One region of the Paenibacillus sp. CF095 genome, then DNA from elsewhere that is predicted to be linked to it. Evidence: riboswitches for the same ligand, from Rfam matches in the RefSeq annotation. Region 1 holds a riboswitch; each other region holds the start of a gene.

Evidence for each region. Region 1 has a riboswitch for thiamine pyrophosphate ahead of thiC (phosphomethylpyrimidine synthase ThiC). Riboswitches for the same ligand answer to the same signal wherever they lie in the genome.
Region 2: another riboswitch for thiamine pyrophosphate. It lies ahead of BLS69_RS26815 (ABC transporter substrate-binding protein); the one in region 1 lies ahead of thiC (phosphomethylpyrimidine synthase ThiC).
Region 3: another riboswitch for thiamine pyrophosphate. It lies ahead of BLS69_RS19290 (ECF transporter S component); the one in region 1 lies ahead of thiC (phosphomethylpyrimidine synthase ThiC).
Region 4: another riboswitch for thiamine pyrophosphate. It lies ahead of BLS69_RS19310 (ABC transporter ATP-binding protein); the one in region 1 lies ahead of thiC (phosphomethylpyrimidine synthase ThiC).

Annotation. Positions count from the first base shown of each region.
Region 1 covers NZ_FMZN01000009.1:55,732-60,314, reverse strand. Annotated here, with positions in the region: gene BLS69_RS30245 (hypothetical protein) at 1-129, shown strand, start outside; gene thiC (phosphomethylpyrimidine synthase ThiC) at 501-2,285, opposite strand; TPP riboswitch at 2,706-2,819, opposite strand; gene BLS69_RS30235 (IclR family transcriptional regulator) at 2,970-3,713, opposite strand; gene BLS69_RS30230 (alpha/beta hydrolase) at 4,073-4,583, shown strand, end outside.
Region 2 covers NZ_FMZN01000005.1:139,163-143,745, reverse strand. Annotated here, with positions in the region: gene BLS69_RS26830 (DUF2798 domain-containing protein) at 1-138, opposite strand, end outside; gene BLS69_RS26825 (VOC family protein) at 313-699, shown strand; gene BLS69_RS26820 (NAD-dependent epimerase/dehydratase family protein) at 717-1,472, shown strand; TPP riboswitch at 1,618-1,730, shown strand; gene BLS69_RS26815 (ABC transporter substrate-binding protein) at 1,952-2,992, shown strand; gene BLS69_RS26810 (thiamine-binding protein) at 3,209-3,499, shown strand; gene BLS69_RS26805 (ABC transporter permease) at 3,499-4,257, shown strand; gene BLS69_RS26800 (ABC transporter ATP-binding protein) at 4,295-4,583, shown strand, end outside.
Region 3 covers NZ_FMZN01000001.1:4,375,696-4,380,278, reverse strand. Annotated here, with positions in the region: gene BLS69_RS19300 (pectate lyase) at 1-8, shown strand, start outside; gene BLS69_RS19295 (copper amine oxidase N-terminal domain-containing protein) at 189-1,142, opposite strand; TPP riboswitch at 1,303-1,413, shown strand; gene BLS69_RS19290 (ECF transporter S component) at 1,771-2,364, shown strand; gene BLS69_RS19285 (ABC transporter ATP-binding protein) at 2,365-3,936, shown strand; gene BLS69_RS19280 (energy-coupling factor transporter transmembrane component T family protein) at 3,911-4,583, shown strand, end outside.
Region 4 covers NZ_FMZN01000001.1:4,380,523-4,385,105, forward strand. Annotated here, with positions in the region: gene BLS69_RS19300 (pectate lyase) at 1-417, opposite strand, end outside; gene BLS69_RS19305 (radical SAM/SPASM domain-containing protein) at 767-1,642, opposite strand; TPP riboswitch at 1,825-1,928, shown strand; gene BLS69_RS19310 (ABC transporter ATP-binding protein) at 2,199-2,963, shown strand; gene BLS69_RS19315 (ABC transporter permease) at 2,953-3,783, shown strand; gene BLS69_RS19320 (ABC transporter substrate-binding protein) at 3,947-4,583, shown strand, end outside.

The sequences.
Region 1 (4,583 bases):
ATACAATCCAATTACTACCACATTAAAGGTACGGGCAGTGTAGGATTGAGTTTTGGAGCTCTAGAGGTTGGCTTCTCAGGCTCGGCTGATAATGATTCCAGAGGTACACTTAAAAATTTTAATTATTAATAAAGTCTTTGTTAAATATATTTATGTAGTATAAGGTAGAATAAAGTATATAAAGTAAAACTCACAAAAGAGAACGATATAAAAATCGTTCTCTTTTACACATTTCACTCAACAGGAGAGGTGAATAAATTAATGCGATTTTTATATATTCTTATCTTATTCCTAGTCGGTATGGGTTCTTCCGCACTTCTACATGCTAGTAATCTTAAACTATCTGATGGCGTGCTATTTGTCATCGCAGGCATCCTATTTCAGATTTGGCGTAAGTTGGATTGAATCCAAAATTTACGGTGAAGCGGGTTTAGCCTTGTCCAAACATTAATCCGTATTTATAATTTAAAGCTACAAAAAACCTTTATCACCTGACTCCCTTAGGAACGTGTCCGATATTCCTCGGCCTTTTCCTGCATGCCCGCTGCTACAGCCTCATTCTCGGACAATCCTTTATCCGCGGCAAAGGCACGAATGTCCTGCGTGATGCGCATGCTACAGAACTTCGGTCCGCACATGGAGCAGAAATGAGCTTCTTTGGCCCCTTCTGCTGGCAGCGTCTCATCATGGTAGGACAGCGCACGTTCAGGGTCCAGTGACAGGTTAAACTGGTCACGCCAGCGGAATTCGAAGCGCGCCTTGGACAATGCATCATCCCGGCGTTGAGCACGTGGATGGCCTTTTGCCAGATCGGCGGCGTGGGCTGCAATCTTGTAGGCGATGACCCCTTCCCGCACATCATCCTTGTTGGGCAGGCCCAAATGTTCTTTTGGTGTAACATAACAGAGCATGGACGTGCCGAACCAGCCAATCATGGCCGCACCAATGGCGGATGTGATGTGGTCGTATCCCGGAGCAATGTCGGTCGTCAGCGGCCCCAGCGTATAGAACGGTGCCTCTTTACATATCTCCATCTGCAAGTCCACATTCTCTTTGATCTTATGCATCGGCACGTGACCCGGCCCTTCGATCATCACCTGCACATCATGCTTCCATGCGATCTGCGTCAGTTCCCCGAGCGTAGCCAGTTCCGCCATCTGAGCTTCGTCATTGGCATCGTAGATACTGCCTGGACGAAGTCCATCTCCCAACGAAAACGCCACATCATACCTTTTCATAATCTCGCAGATTTCTTCAAAATGGGTGTACAAAAAATTCTCCTGATGATGCGCAAGGCACCATGCTGCCATAATGGACCCACCGCGAGACACAATGCCTGTCATCCGCTTGGCGGTCATGGGAATATAACGCAGCAGTACACCTGCGTGGATCGTAAAGTAGTCCACTCCCTGCTCTGCCTGCTCAATGAGCGTATCACGGTACAACTCCCAGGTCAGCGCTTCCGCTTCGCCATTCACCTTCTCCAGCGCTTGATACAGCGGCACCGTACCAATCGGCACAGGTGAATTACGGATGATCCATTCCCGGGTGGTATGAATGTTTTTGCCTGTGGACAGATCCATCACCGTATCCGATCCCCAACGTACCGCCCAGGTCATCTTCTCCACCTCTTCCTCGATGGAGGAAGATACGGCAGAGTTACCTATGTTGGCATTGATCTTCACGTGAAAATGACGACCGATTAACATCGGTTCACTCTCCGGGTGATTGATGTTGGATGGCAGAATCGCACGTCCACTCGCCAGCTCCTGCCTTACAAATTCCGGTTCTACGCCCTCACGAATGGCGGCAAACTCCATCTCTGCCGTAATGACTCCCTGCCTCGCATAATGCATCTGAGTCACACAGCGTCCTGTCTGTGCTCGCAGCGGTTTGCCACGCAATCCAGGGTACTCTTCGGCTCCAGCTCTCTTCCCTCCGGGCTTTAGTCCGTTATCCTCCGGTTTAACCGTACGACCCTGATAAGCTTCAACATCGCCACGCTCTGTGATCCAGCGGGTACGCAGGGCTGGTAGACCTGCACGGATATCGGCATGAAATCCGGGATCGGTCATCGGCCCGCTCGTATCGTAGACACGTAGCGGTTCGTTATGCTCCACCCCTTGGGGAGTATTCGTGTCATGAAGGGCTATCTCACGCTCAGGTACAGCAATGTCGGGCCGTGAGCCCTGAATGTAGACTTTGCGGCTGCCCGGAAAGGGCTGAATCCGTCCGGCCGCTCCTGTTTCTTTTTCCACCTGCTGACCGTTATGTTCCTGCTCCATCGCTTGTTGTCCCGTTTGATTTCCTGTACTCATGTTCGCTTGTCTCCTCCTCAGTGTTCGTCGCTTGTTTGGTTGGTATCGTCATTAGCTTACTTACGTACCTGTCCCAAATCATGCGCAATGCAGAGAAGAAAGAGCGATCCTACGCCAGACCAGGGGAGACACTTTTCATGTACAGTTAACAACAGACGGAGGCTGCCACAGATCATGAATCTATGGTGACTTCTCTCTCATCATACAAGCCCACTTTCGCAGGTTATTGAAAAAAGAAGTCAATGGAGTACGCGCTATATCGCCCGTTCACTGTATATAAAAAAGCCGGTCCCCGAAGGAACCGACTTTTATGTCCATCACCAATAATGCACCTTCAATCAGCTCCTTAACGGAGACTACAAGGGTCACATCATGAGGTGGTTGAGGTCATATCGCCGATTACTTCCCTACGCTGGTATGATCCAGATCAGGTGCAAAGGGTCCGGAATCTCAAGCGATTCCGTCTCAGTCCGGACAATTCGGACTCCCCCAGTAACGTTAGTAAGTTGCGGCTTACATAAGCCGCCGTTCATATTCAATGAAGCTGGCCCCGTAGGGCCGTCCATTACAGAGTAGCGCAACCGGAACATAAAAACAACCTTTATATTCCAAATGATCAAACTCCATTGGAGAAAAAAACTTACATAAACATCAGGATAACATGAGCCCCATCTGCGTAGCAGCATCCTTCAATACAGGTGCGTATTCATGCAATGTCTCCTGCGAGAGTCGACTGACAGGCCCTGAGACCGAGAGCGCAGCTGCAATATTGCCTCTGCGATCCATAATCGGTACAGATACCGCGGCAGCTCCCGGCTCACGTTCCTCATAACTCGTCGCATATCCGTTATCCCGGATATCTCCCATTTGCGCCAAATACACCGCGGGATCAATAAACACCGGCCATTCCGGGCCGTTCATCAGTTCTTCACGATCCTCGTCCGTGGCAAACGCCATCAAAACTTTGCTGGAAGCGCCCACAGACAGCGGGAGTCTAACACCAACGGGGGCGACTCGGCGAATCGCCTGATCACTTTGCACAGCCTGAATCCGTATCCGTTCACTCCCATCACGCAGGTACAGACTCACGGTCTCCCCCAATCGATCTCTCAGTCGCTCCATCGCAGGCAGCAGCAGAATAGCGGGATCATCACTGCGGGACATATGAGCCGACAGTTCCCAGATTCGGATGCCAAGTCGGTACTTCTCTGTTGCTGCATCACGGATCACGAACCCTCGATCCTCCAGCGTAGCCATCAAACGGTGCACTGTACTTTTGTGCAAGCCGATCTGGCTGGCAATTTCGGTGAGTCCCAGATCACTGCGTGTGGTAAAACATAATAATATATCCAGCGCCCGTTCCACAGCCCGGACGGTTAACTTGCGATCTTCCATGGCATAATGCCCTCCTCATGTTTCATCACATGAAACTTGGTTACATAAATTATATGAGAAACGGTCTCATCTGTAAACCAAAAAGAGCCAAAATCAAAATAGGCCAACCTGTAAATTTTTCCTTTTTATAAGACTTAATCCCCTGTAATTTACACACTAAGGTAATGTTACCCATATATCTTAAGAACTATATAACAATTGCGTAACAAATGCCCTCAATCAATTGACTTTGACTATACTGGAACATACGATAAAGATATATTACATTAAGATATCGCTCTGAAGCAGGCTCTGAAATCGACGCAATTCTCTTTTCATGTCGTTGTTATCTTCAACTGAACTTCAAAGGAGGGGCATTCATGTATCCAACATCCCAGAGCGAAGCCCCGCTGCATACAAAAGTGTCCGATCTGCCCTCTTCCCTATCACCGAGGCTGATTCGGTTCAAACATATTATCGTAGCGTTGCTGCTCTCCGTTGTATTTTTTCTACTGTTTTGTTTTATCGCACTGCATGGTTATATCGCATGGGTATTATCCAATCCAACGGTAGCGCCTGTCTTCTCCAATCCGATGCAAGCCAAGAACATGAAGTATGAAGACATCACGTTCCCGGCAGCAGATGGCAGCCGCACGATGCAGGGATGGTATATACCTGCTGATAATGCTGCAAGCAAAACGATTATTTTCAGTCACGGCTATGGTGCCAATCGTGAAGAAACATGGGTACCTATGTATGACCTGGCACACTATGCCCATCAACTTGGGTTCAACGTGGTCATGTTCGATTATGGCTTCGCCTCACAGGTGAACAAAGCTGTAGCCACAGGTGGCAAAGCTGAGTCACAGCAATTGCTGGGTGCCATCCAGT
Region 2 (4,583 bases), on a different contig from region 1:
CAGTATCTCAAGCGGGGACATTTTGCCGAGTAACCCACTGTGCCATAGATTGAAGAACATCATGACCAAGACCATTCCTGTACACATCATTAATCCGAAAATAATTTGTTCCTTCTTGCTTGTTGGCAATTCTCTCATCCTCTCTGTTTACCTTCGTAATTATAGAGATGAGGAAACCCACCACATAAGTGAACATTCTGTGAACAATTATAATTTTTCCAAATTAAAACCGGATTTGACAACCATGTAGTACAGCCCTATGATATCCCTTAAAATGGTAGAAAGATTCATAGTATAAGGAGGATTTGGATTATGAGTTTTCAAAAACGCATTGACCACGTCGGCATTGCTGTGCGTGATCTGGAGACCACGCTGCGTTTCTATACGGAGATTGTTGGTCTTGAATTGAAAGACCGGGTAACCCATACCAACGGCGTCATTCAGCTCGCCTTCCTTGGCTTCAATGGAAGTAATGAGACTGAGATTGAGTTAATTCAAGGTTACAGCGACAAGCTGCCTTCCGAAGGTACGGTACACCATTTTGCGATCCATGTAGATGATCTTGATTCTGAGTACAAACGCATCCAAGCCACCAAAGCCGTATTTATTGATGGAGAGATTATTACACTGCCTAACGGTTACCGCTATTTCTTCATCTATGGACCTGAAAAGGAATGGATTGAGTTCTTCCAGCGCTAAGAATTGGAGTTGATTTCATGAACATTTTAATTACCGGCGCAGCCGGGAAAATTGGCCGGGACTTGTCCCAACACTTGTCAGAAGCATATCACCTGCGACTAACGGATTTGAATATCGACAGACTGCATACGTATCAAGAAACCGACCATGAGATCATGACACTGGATGTGACAGACCCTGAAGCCTGTCAGCATGCTTGCGAAGGCATGGATGTGGTAGTACATCTGGCGGGAGACCCTTCCCCGAATGCCGGATTCTATGAATCGTTGTTGGACATCAATATCAAAGGTACATTTAATGTATTCCGTGCAGCTAAGGACCAAGGTGTGCAAAGAGTCATTCTGGCGAGCAGTGCACAGACGATTGAGGGGTATCCCATTGATGCTCAAGTCTATCCGGACATGCCAACACACCCACGGAATTTGTACGGGGTTAGCAAATGTTTTGGAGAATCGCTCGCTTCCTATTTTGCGTATACCGAAGGTTTACAAAGTGTAGCAATACGTATAGGTGCATATGATGATTTTCAACCGGACGGACCAGCGCTGGAAGCAAGGGATATGAGCGCGTATATTAGTCCGGCTGACTTGTGTGATTTGATGTTCAAAGCAATTACAGCTACCAATCTGGAGCCCTTCACCATACTGCATGGGATCTCGAATAATCGGTTTAAACGATTGAATCTGGAAACCACTCAGAAACAGGTAGGTTATGCCCCAAAATCCGATGCATTTGCACTCAGCCAGATTGCCTTATATGATTCGCCACGATAATTAATGAAAATAACACATCTAAACAGGCTGATATACATATGTATAACGGCCTGTTTGATAAGTTCATACGTGTCCCCATCCAGTTCCTGACTGGACACGTTCCACCCGCTGGCCTATAATTACACCTAGTAATGCCCGTAACTTCATAGTTTCCCAGGGGAGTCGGAATTGGCCGGCTGAGAGTGTATCCCACCAAGATACTAACCCTTAGACCTGATCTGGATCATGCCAGCGTAGGAATCGGAGTATATCGAAATGGCACAGCCCTATGGCTGAACGCCACCTCTCTAACGCCTGCACGCGTCCCGGAATACGGGACGCTTTTTTAATGTTCTTTTATATAGCCAGAGAGCTAAAAAAAGTGACGTTATTCAGATCTCAACTGGTATAAATCTGTTGATTTATGCAAGATGATTGGATATGAAGCCAAGGAGTACCCCGTGCCACTCGGCCGGACATATCGAAGGAGAGAATTACAGATGAAATGGCGTAGAACGATGGGATTGATGCTCTTATGCGTGCTTATGGTGACTGTAGCCGCATGTGGCGGCAAAGAAGCTGCCCCGGCAGAACAGAACAGCAACACAAATGCGGAAAGCAGTAACAAAGGTGACACTGCCGCCCTGAAAGATATTAAAGTGGTGCTCGACTGGACACCGAATACGAATCATACCGGCCTATATGCGGCTGTAGATCAAGGTTTTTACAAGGCTGAGGGCTTGAATGTAGAGATTGTACAACCAGGTGCCGGTGGCGCAGATACAATGGTTGCCTCGAATGAAGTGCCTTTTGGCGTAAGTTATCAGGAGAGTGTAACTCAAGCCCGCACACAGGGTGTTCCATTGGTCTCCATCGCAGCAGTTATTCAGCATAATACATCCGGGTTCGCTGCTCCGGCGGATCGGAATATCAAATCACCGAAAGATTTTGAAGGTAAAACCTATGGCGGTTGGGGTTCCCCAGTCGAAGAAGCCGTGATGCAATCCATTATGGAAGGCGACGGAGCCGATGTATCCAAAGTGAAAAACATTAATATGGGTGACGCTGACTTTTTCACCGCAGTGAAACGGGACATTGATTTCGCGTGGATTTTCTACGCCTGGACAGGTATTGAAGCCGAACTGCGCGGAGAACCGATCGACATGTTATATGTGAAGGATTATTCAGATGCATTGGATTACTACACACCTGTCCTTGTAACAAACGAGCAGACGATCCAAAACGACCCTGAGTTGGTGAAAGCATTCCTGAAAGCCACTTCAGAAGGGTATCAATATGCGATTGATCATCCCGAAGACGCAGCGAACATTCTGATCAAGGCCGTACCGGATCTAGATAAAGACTTGGTACTGGCAAGCCAGAAATGGCTTAGTCCAAAGTACACGGATGACGCCCCGCGCTGGGGTGAGCAAAAGCAGGAAGTATGGCAGAATTACACCGACTGGATGTTTAGCAAAAAACTGCTGGATGAACAGATCGACGTGAGCAAGGCATATACGAACGATTTTTTACCCCAATAAAATTTGCTTAAGTTTAACTTTTTTACACAAGAACGAAGAGTGCAGAACCCATCTGAAGAAGCGAAGCGCTCACCTTTATCCCCGGATTTCCTCCATTGAAATTCATTAAAGAAATCCGGGGATAACAGTGATCGTAAGAGGGTACTGCAATCGGAGTGATGAGTGTAAACCTGGTTCAATTCATGCAATTTATCACGAAAGGAAAAGTGATCTCTCATGGCAAGCACATTACTTAGCATTCAGGTTATTCCCAAAACGCCAAATGGCGAGAATTCTTACCCTTATGTAGATCGCGCCATTGAAGTTATTCAGCAATCCGGCCTGAAATATCAGGTGAACGCGCTCGACACCACGATGGAGGGGGAACTGGAGGAACTGCTGGAGGTTGTCCGTAAAATGCACGAGGTACTCGTGGAGGCTGGCAGCCCAAGCATCATCTCCCAGATCAAAATCGCCCATAGCCCTACCGGCTTCAGCATGGACACCCTGACGGAGAAGTATCGCTAATGCCTGCCTATTTCAAAAGTGTATGGCCGCCCATTGTGGCGGTTATTCTCTTTATAGCGATATGGCAGGGAGCCGTCTCCCTCTTCCATATTGAGAAATGGATGCTGCCTGCACCGTCCGACATCGCCCGCGAAGCGGCAACCCAGGCCGAACGGCTTGGCATGCACGCTTCCGCAACCATTCAGTTAACGCTGATTGGATTCGCGGCTGGCACAGCGGTCGGATTACTGATAGCGATGGTGCTGCATTTGGTCCCTTTTCTCAAGTCAGCCCTGTACCCTTTACTTATTCTTAGTCAAAATATCCCGACCATCGCGCTCGCGCCACTCCTGTTAATCTGGTTCGGATTCGGGCTGTTGCCCAAGCTGATTACGATCATCCTCGTCTGCTTCTTCCCTGTTGCAGTGGCGGCGATGGATGGCTTGACCCGTACTGACGCGGCGATGATGAACTATATGCGCATGGCTGGTGCGAAACGTCATCAGATTTTCTGGAAGCTGGAGCTTCCCCATGCGCTGCCATCCGTGTTCTCCGGTGTCAAAATCGCCGCTACCTATAGCGTGATGGGTGCCATCATTGCCGAATGGATTGGTGCAGACAAGGGTATTGGTTATTATATGATGCTGCAAAAGTCGGCTTATCGCACCGATCGTTTATTCGTGGCAATCATGATTATTGTCGCTCTCAGCTTACTGCTCTTCCTGCTCATTGCACTACTGGAGAAGCTGCTCGTGCGCTGGCGGCCACAGAAGCGGTAGTAAAGATGTAATCTGTATATTAGGAAGTGATGACCATATGAATCGGCAACAGGAAAAACAAGTCCAGCCTGGACGAGGAGCAAGTGTAATGGAGCCAAAGTACGATGAAAAACTCCACCCGGCTACGCCTGATCGACCTGCCACTCCTGCTCCGGTTCCACCTGCACTGGACGTTGTTAATGTTCATGCATCATTCCGTGAACGGCGGAGCAGGTTACCGGTTCTGAACGGCCTGTCCCTGACTGTGGAGCAAGGCGAGTTTGTTGCTATCGTTGGACCTTCTGGCTGTGGCAAAAGCACCCTGTTCCATATCATCGGTGGTCTGC
Region 3 (4,583 bases), on a different contig from region 1:
AATATTAGACAGGAGATTGGATCCCTGGAGTTGGTAAAAGTTTAAGCTTTGCTTGTAACTCGAAGTTAAAATATAACGCCAAAAAGAGCGTCCCAAGGTCATTGCCACAATGACTTTGAGTGCGCTCTTTGTAATGCAGATGTCATAGTATAGTTTTGCTGAGTGATGTTTTATAGAGGATGCTCAAATTATTTCTCTCCCGGAACTTCAACGATGACTTTGCCTTTCTCGGGGACAACAGAACCGGTATCAATAGAGCCCAATTTGTTCATGATTTCGTAAAAGGTTTCTTCAAGCATGCGAGAGTACTTGAATGATACGAGTGTTTGACCTGCTACGGAAGGACGAGTCCCTGCTTCAGCAACGGCTTTGGTTTTAATAAAGAACAGGTCACCGATGGTTCCGGCACTTTTGCTGATGTTGGCCTGCCACTGTAGCAAGGCACTTCCATTTTTAAGGATATAATAACTGATCAGATCGTTATCCTCAACAACGAAGAAACGATCTTTTTTGTCTTGTTCAAAAATGTATTCAATGGATGAATCCACCGGACCCAAAGGGTTGCGAATGTCCAGACGTGCTTGTCCCAGTTCAGAAAAGCGGGGCAGATGCAGTGCGGCTTCACGCGCCACAGTCAGATCGGAACTGTTATATTCTTTTACAATCGTAGCATCGGTAGTGTAAATGTAGGCTTCCTTGGCCTTCTGGTTCCACTGCACCTTGGCACCAAAAGCTTCACCGATGGCACGGAGCGGAAGCATCGCTTTACCATTCACCAAAATCGGCGCGGAGGATAATGTCGCATTCTGACCGTTTTTCTTCATTGTTTTGCTGTTAGGTGTAAGGACATACTTATCGCTGCCTGTGTTAATGCTGATCTCTTTTGTTTTGTTATTGTAACCAAACGTATAGTTGCCGAGGAATTGAAGCTCCGTCAATGCCACGTACGTAATACCCTGCCGTATGACAACATCATATTGAGCTTGAACATTGTTAATATAAGCTGTCGGTTTAGGTTTGGTTGCTGCGGCTTCCGCCACAGTGGATGAGAGTAAGGCAGGTGCCGTGCCTGCGGTGAGTATCGAAGCGGCAAGGACCATTTTCCATGTTTTAAGCTGCCAAACAGAGTTGTAATCTTTCATCACTATCAATCTCCCTTCTAATGTTTAAGACGGACTACATAACCTAAATGTTTCATATTATGGAAAGTGAACCATCCGATGTCCTTTTCCCTGTTACCCCAAATAAAGCTTTTTCTAGGGATTGCCACAAATACCCATCTGATGTACATTAGAAGCAATGAAATAAGTGAACCGGGAGCTCAATGAAGTTGGGCTGAGAGAGTGGCCTTGTGCCGCTGACCGTACATCTGATCTGGGTAATGCCAGCGTAGAGAACATGGATTTGCGATATGTAAGGGTGAATTGTGGGAATGAACGTGGATGAACAACAGACCTCTTTGAACTGTGGTGATGTATCTGCCAGGGCGGAGGGGTGCTGGTTGATATTCCGTATTTATTTTCGACATCCATCCATTACATCATTGTGAGGATTGTACACTGTACGTAAGGCCTGCCCGGAACCGGGGAGGCTTTTTCGTTTATTTTTTAGAGGTTGTTCAAAAAGTCTGCTTTTGACTACGAAGGGTGCCTGACGGCATCATCAGCATCGAATATGGAATTTATCCCATCTTCTTGGTACTGAAAACCAGTCTTTTTGAACACACACTTTTACAACCCCCACAGGGAACAAAGGAAGGACGTAGAGAACATGGCAACAACAGCAGGCAACAAGCGATTGAAACTAACGGATATTCTGGTAACCATCGTGATCGCAGTGGTGTTTGGGGTGATTTACAAGATATGGGGACCTACATATGACTTGATGAAACCATTTGGCGTTCATGCGGAGCAGATGATCTACGGCATGTGGTTTATGGCGGGCACGTTTGCTTTTGTTATCATTCGTAAACCAGGCGTGGCTATTCTTGCTGAAGTTGCGGCTTCAACGGTAAGTGCTTTTCTGGGTAGTGAATGGGGCATGTCCACACTTGTATACGGTCTGTTGCAAGGATTGGGAGCCGAGATATTCTTCGCCGCATTTTTGTATCGAAAAACCAATCTGTTTGTCACCTGTCTTGCAGCCATAGGAGCCGCAGCGGCTTCGCTTTTGCTGGATTATCAATACGGGTATATTGATTCACTCTCGGCCTGGAATTATACGTTATTTATCGGATTCCGCTTCATTGGAAGCATCTTGATTGCCGGAGTGTTTGCTTATTATCTCGCCAAAGCATTGGAACTGACCGGTGTAACACGCTCCCTCAGACCGGTATCCAAACAGGATTATGAGGCGTTGGATTAGATGAGCGGAGAGGGGAATTCGCAAGCGGTAAGTGTGACAAATCTAAGATGCAAGTTCCCGGGAGAGAAAGCCTTGGTATTTCAAGGCTTGTCTCTTTCTGTGCGTCAAGGAGAGAAAGTGCTGTTGCTTGGCCCGAGTGGCTCCGGTAAATCGACGTTATTGCAAATTCTGAGCGGTCTGATACCACGTTCGGTTGAGATTCCGATGAAATGTGATGATATTCAGGTTCCCGCCAAAGCAGGAGTGGTCTTTCAAGATCCGGATACCCAGTTCTGTATGTCCTTTACGGATGAAGAGATCGCATTTGTTCTGGAAAACCGAAATATTCCGCGTGAAGAGATGCCTACTCTAATTGAATATTATCTGAAACAAGTGGGGTTATCCTTTGAACAGAATCGTATATTGATCCAGTCCATGTCTCAGGGGATGAAGCAGCGTCTTGCGATTGCTTCGATGCTTGCCATGGACCCGGAGGTATTGTTTTTGGATGAACCCACTGCACTGCTGGATGATGAGGGGACTTCCCAGGTGTGGGATACCGTCAAACGGATCGCCAGTGACAAAACGATCATCATTGTTGAACACAAAATTAATGAGATTGTGGATATGGTCGACCGAATTATTGTGTTATCACCTGAAGGAAAGATCGTGGCGGATGGGCCAGCACAGCAGGTATTTACGGATGAACGGTGCAAGCTGAAGGCTTATGGAATCTGGTATCCGGGTGTGTGGGATGAGCACGAGCAGGCAGCTAAGGAAGAAGAGGGAAGTGCTTTTGGAGAGCTTCAAGTGTGTGTGGATCACGGCATCTCAAACTTGGAAGCACAGCAACCGTCTGGCTTATCCGATACACCGGGTATATCCCCCATATCTCACGTCTCATCCTTATCGCCTGTATCACCCACCTATCAGCCTGCACTGGACTTGAAGCAGTTCACCGGATGGCGTGGGAAAACACCCTTCATTCAGGTGGAGCAGGCCGAAGTATGGCATGGAGACTGGATTGGTATTGTCGGTGCTAATGGAGCTGGAAAGAGTTCATTGTTGTTATCTCTGATGAATATCCTGAAAACAACTGGTCATTATGAGGTTGAAGGCCAGCCTTTTGGCAAAACGGAGCAGCTTGCAGATCAAATCGCGTTTGTATTTCAGAACCCGGAGTTTCAATTTGTGACTAACACAGTCGCGGAAGAAGTGGAATTCTCATTGCTGGGGGGCAGGCTTACAACGGAAGAAAGACTTGTCAGGACTGATCATATGTTGAATCAATTTGGACTAATCGACCTCTCCGAGCGCCATCCCTACCAATTATCGATGGGGCAGAAACGACGCTTAAGCGTTGCCTCTGCACTGGTGAGAGAGCAGCGAATACTGCTGTTGGATGAACCTACTTTTGGACAGGATGCCCGCAATACGTTTGCCATGTTAGCACAGCTGGAGCAATTGCGGAGAGAGGGAACAGCTATTGTTATGGTTACCCATGATCGTGAAATTGTCAAAAGATATTGCACCCGAATCTGGACGGTAGATGAGGGGAGGTTATCTGATGCAACTGTCGTTTCCTCACCGTGAAACCTGGCTTCATAACGTCAATCCGGGATTAAAGATGATCATTCTGACGATGATGTTTGTCATCGTTATCCTTATTCACAATCTGAATGTAATGGCCAACGTTGCGTTGGCGATGATGTTGTTACTGTGCTGGACAGGTCATCCGTGGTATAGATTGATGCTGTACGCATCACCATTCATTCTGGTGTTTATCTCCACGTCTACAGGCATGATGATGTTTGGTAAGGGCGAGACCACATGGTATAAGTGGGGACTGATCCACATAACCGAAGAGAGCTTTTATCGCGGTCTACACTTGGGTTTTCGCTCGCTGACTATGGCAGCGGCTGGGTTACTCTTTGGTCTTACGACGAAGCCGGTACGGCTGTTTTATTCCCTGATGCAGCAATGGAAGCTTCCTGCAAAATATGCCTATAGCTTTCTGGCCGCGATGCGCATGATCCCGATTTTGCTGGATGAATTCCAGACGCTCCGTTACGCTATTCGTATACGTGGAACACGGCAACGTGGCTCTCGCTGGAACGTGTATGGTACACTCAAGCGTTACGCTATTCCGCTGCTGGCACAGAGCATTCGCCGTGCACAGCGAATGGCGGTAGCGATGGAAGCGAAAGGGTTCATAGATGGCGCGAGCCGCACGTATTACA
Region 4 (4,583 bases), on a different contig from region 1:
AGCTGCATTCATCTGGAACACTTTATCATAGGCCTTGTACGCTGCCCCACCGGTAATGTTAACCGTTCCGGCGGACTTCAATGTCAGAGCATCCTCGCCCACGTCCTCCCAGACTACATTCGAAATATTACAGCTACCATAACAGTGAACACCATCGGCAGCAGGTGATCCAATATTTACATTTTTGAGTGTGGCCCCTGCCTCCAGGCGGAAGACTGGTTTCTGACCCTCAGCTTGAGATCCGTCGCCCAGTGTGGAAGGATTGGCTACAAATGTTTTACCTTGGCCGTCATAGGTCGTGCCCTTTGGAACCACAATGGTTGAATTTACAACGGTAGGTGCAGCCGCAGCCGGAACGGCACCAAATATAGAAGCAACCAAACCAGCGGACAGCAACAACGTCAATATTTTTTTCATAACTTAATTCCTCCCTTATTCTCTCGTTTTTTGGTAGTGTACAAGTCTGGGCTTGTACTGGAAGTTCGCCAGAGGTGCACCTCTGCCCAACTCACAACCTAATCCTACCAAATAAGGAAGGTAACTAGAATAATCATTAGATCAGATATATCATGACATCGCACAATCCCTGTCATATCGGCATTTTTTGCATACCAGGTCCCTCAAGCAATATGCTGATATCAACCTCAGGTATGCTCATTTGTAACGTTTGTATCCCTAACTTTAATCCCCGATAACAAAGAAAGACCACAACATTTATCTCCAAATGTGTGATCTTGAATGTCTTCTGGCTTGCTGATATAAGATATCAGGCTCCGAATCTCTGACGATAACCGCACTTTCGACACAACTCTTCCACAGCTTCCCGCCTGGAGAAGCCATATACCAGATTGTTCGCTCGCTCACCCTCAATAATCTCCGAGAATGACTTCTCGTGCACATTACCCAGGTTAATTACACCCTCGCCATCGAGACAGCATGGAACCACCGTTCCATCCACAAGCACAGCTGCCTGACCACGCAATGCATGGCAGAAGCCTTTGCCGTCATCTTCAGGTGCATCCAGACTTGGCCACTGGAACTCATGGTCCTGATTCAGGTATACATTCGGGGCAATTTTGACCCCGCTGCCTGGAACTACTTTTTCCTCAATGCAGAAGTCCAGATTGAACTCACGTTCCAATACTTCAAGGGTCTCCCGATTTCGATTCATCTGAGCATTTGTGAAGTTATCCTGCGTCAGATTCCACAGTCGGAATGAAATGATGACATTGTGCTTAACGGCCTCGTGTACAAAGGACAAAATATGACGCAGGTATCCGTCACGGTCGGTTGAACCTTCATGCCCATCGAAGCTGTGCAGGGAGAAATTCATCTGTCGCAGCGCCGGTTTGCCAAGCAATTTATGCTGAGTCTTGGGCAGCAGTGTACCATTCGTTGTAATGTTCACCTTGAGTCCCTTCTCATGTGCGGAATCGAGTAACAGATCTATTTTGGGATGCAACAAGGGTTCGCCTTTGACATGTAGATAAATATGATTGGTGTGTGGTTTAACTTGTTCCAGTATATTGTTGAAGACTTCAGGGTCAATGAATCCTTTGGCACGCTGTGTCTGCGGACAGAAGCTGCAAGCCAGATTGCAGATACTCGTGATCTCAATATATACTTTTTTGAACGTTTTCAACTCGGGTCCCCATTCTGCCTAGGAGGGAGAACAATCCCACCTGCATTTTGTGATCCGGCCAATACGGGCCATCCTTATTATATCGGGTTCCTGAGCCGAGGTAAATTGTTCAGTTATCATGCTGCCTCTTTACAGTTCATGTTCAAGTGATATATGCTGAACACACAACTGCATATCTTGAACTTTTGCACTAGGGGAGCCTTGCGGCTGAGACGAATATGACTTATTCGGACCCTTTGAACCTGATCTGGATCATACCAGCGGAGGGAAGTGGAGCGGCCTTTTAGTAAGCGGAATTTTCTCAATGTATGTGAAGATAAATTGCGAATTTAACTTACAGACCCACTCATTTCTCCGGAAATGGGTGGGTCTTTTTTATGTAGATTTATAAGTTTTCAGCGAAGCTGAATCAATCGATATCGTAAAAACCACTTCAGCTAAACGCGGTCTGTCTTCTCGAAAAGTACGTCGATAGACGTTTTTCTTATGTTACTTCTGCAAAGCACAAGATGCCGTTGTTATTCCAGCAGTCTGATATCAAGGGGGTGAGGATCAGATGACCAACCATGTAACCATTCACAACATAAGCTTCGCTTTTCCGGAAAAAATGGATTCCCCCGTACTCTCCAATGTGTCGCTTCAGGTTCAACAAGGGGAATTTGTCTCGCTCATCGGCTCAAGCGGATCAGGTAAAAGCACGCTTTTCAAGCTGCTCGCAGGCTTGCATGAGCCTACCGTCGGCACCATCGATATTGCTGATGTACCGCAAGGACAACGGCTCGGACGAGTCGCCTATATGCCGCAGAAAGACCTGCTGTTATCCTGGCGTACCGTCATGGAGAACTGCATGCTGCCTGCCGAGCTGGCACCAGGCCGACAGGACAAGGACAAACTACGAGCCGATATCATCGCAGGATTGGCAAGGTTCGGCTTGTCCGGTTATGAGCAGGCCTATCCAGATGAGTTATCCGGCGGCATGCGGCAGCGGGTGGCATTGCTGCGTACCTTGCTTACAGGCGGGCAGCTCATGTTGCTGGATGAACCCTTCGGTGCACTCGACGCCTTAACCAAACGACAAATGCATCGCTGGTTATTGGAGCTGTGGGAGGGCTTTGGCCAAACCGTGCTGTTCATTACACATGACATCGAAGAAGCCCTGCTGTTAAGTGACCGTATCATTCTGTTAACTCCAGGGGGGCAAGGCCAGCAGTTGCGGGAGATGACGGTTCCCTTACCACGCCCAAGGCATTCGGACATGATCTACGAACTGGCTCTCGTGCAGATGAGGCAACAACTGGAGGAACAATTGCATGCAAATTGATAGAGCTGAGGTTAGCGTTTGGACGTGGTGTTCAAAGTGGCTCTCGAGGTCGTTTTCCCAATATGGTTTGTTTATTATGCTCATGTTCTTATCACTGGCGATCTGGGAAGTGATTGTGCGTATGGAATGGGTGCCCTCCTTCATCATTCCTGCACCCACGGCCATCATAGGCTCACTGGTCGAGCATCGTCATCTGCTGTTGACCATCCATCTGCCTGCAACCTTTATGGAGGTTGCCGTAGGTTTTGGATTATCCATAGTGACCGGAATTACGCTAGCGACAGGCATGCATATGAACCGATCGATTGAAAAGGCCTTGTATCCCTTCATCGTGATCAGTCAGACCATACCGCTGATTGCCCTGTCCCCCGTATTTATCCTGTGGTTTGGTTACACGTTGTGGAGCAAAGTCGCGGTGGTATTCTTAATCGCATTCTTCCCCATTGTGGTCAGTACCTACGATGGACTCCGCCAAGGCGATCCAGAGCAGCGTGAACTGCTGCTCACCATGGGCGCCAGCAAGTGGGATATTTTTTGCAAACTCCAGGTTCCGCTGGCACTTCCCTCTTTTTTCTCGGGGTTAAAGATGTCTGTGGTGTACTGCGTGGTTGGGGCAACGATTGGCGAATGGCTCGGTGGCAGCAAAGGTCTCGGATACTTCAGCCGCCGCATGTCCAGCAACATGAACACGGATGCGATGTTTGCTGCTATTGTGCTGTTATCCTTACTTGGGATCGTTTTGTTTGTACTGATTGCCTGGCTGGAGAAACGGTTTAGCATACGGCGTCATCGTCATGGAGGCAAAAGAAAAGTTGGATAATACTTAGACAGAAATTAGAGGTAAATACAGGAGTTACAATCTTCAAAACATACCTTATGCACAATTTCAGCAGCATCTTCAATCAGTTCATTGTCACATTGTCCGTTAACATGCTGCTGTCCATTTTCTACAAACCAAAACGATGAAATGAGGAACTTCATTTATGAATAACAAAGGTATATACTCCCTGCTTCCCATCATGCTCATTAGCCTTTTGCTGATCGTTAGCGGATGCAGCACCACGAATACTAGCAAAAACACGCCAACAACAGACTCTGCAACCAATGCACAACAGACAGACATGTCTGCAACCGAGCCAACATCAGACGCCAAAGATAAACTGTCCATCATGCTCGACTGGTACCCGAATGCAGTACACTCCTTCATCTACGTTGCTCAGGAAAAAGGATACTTTGCAGATCAAGGTCTCGATGTCGAAATTCAGATGCCTGCGGATACCAATGATTCACTCAAACTTGTTGCTGCTGGAAAAATTGATTTGGCTCTAAGCTACCAGCCCCAAATTTTGCTCGCTCGTGGTGAGAACATTCCTGTACGTTCCATTGCTGCTGTTGTTCGCCATCCGCTTGTGCATCTGTTGACCGAAGCAAATGGCAACGTGAGCTCACCCAAAGGTCTTGAAGGGAAAACTGTCGGTTATTCTTCGATTCCGCTGTATGAAGCGATGGTTCGTACGATGATTAGCAAGGATGGCGGCAACCCCGACAACATGAATTTGGTCGACGTTGGGTTCGATCTGATTCCTTCGCTGGCTTCCGGACAGGCGGATGCAATTATGG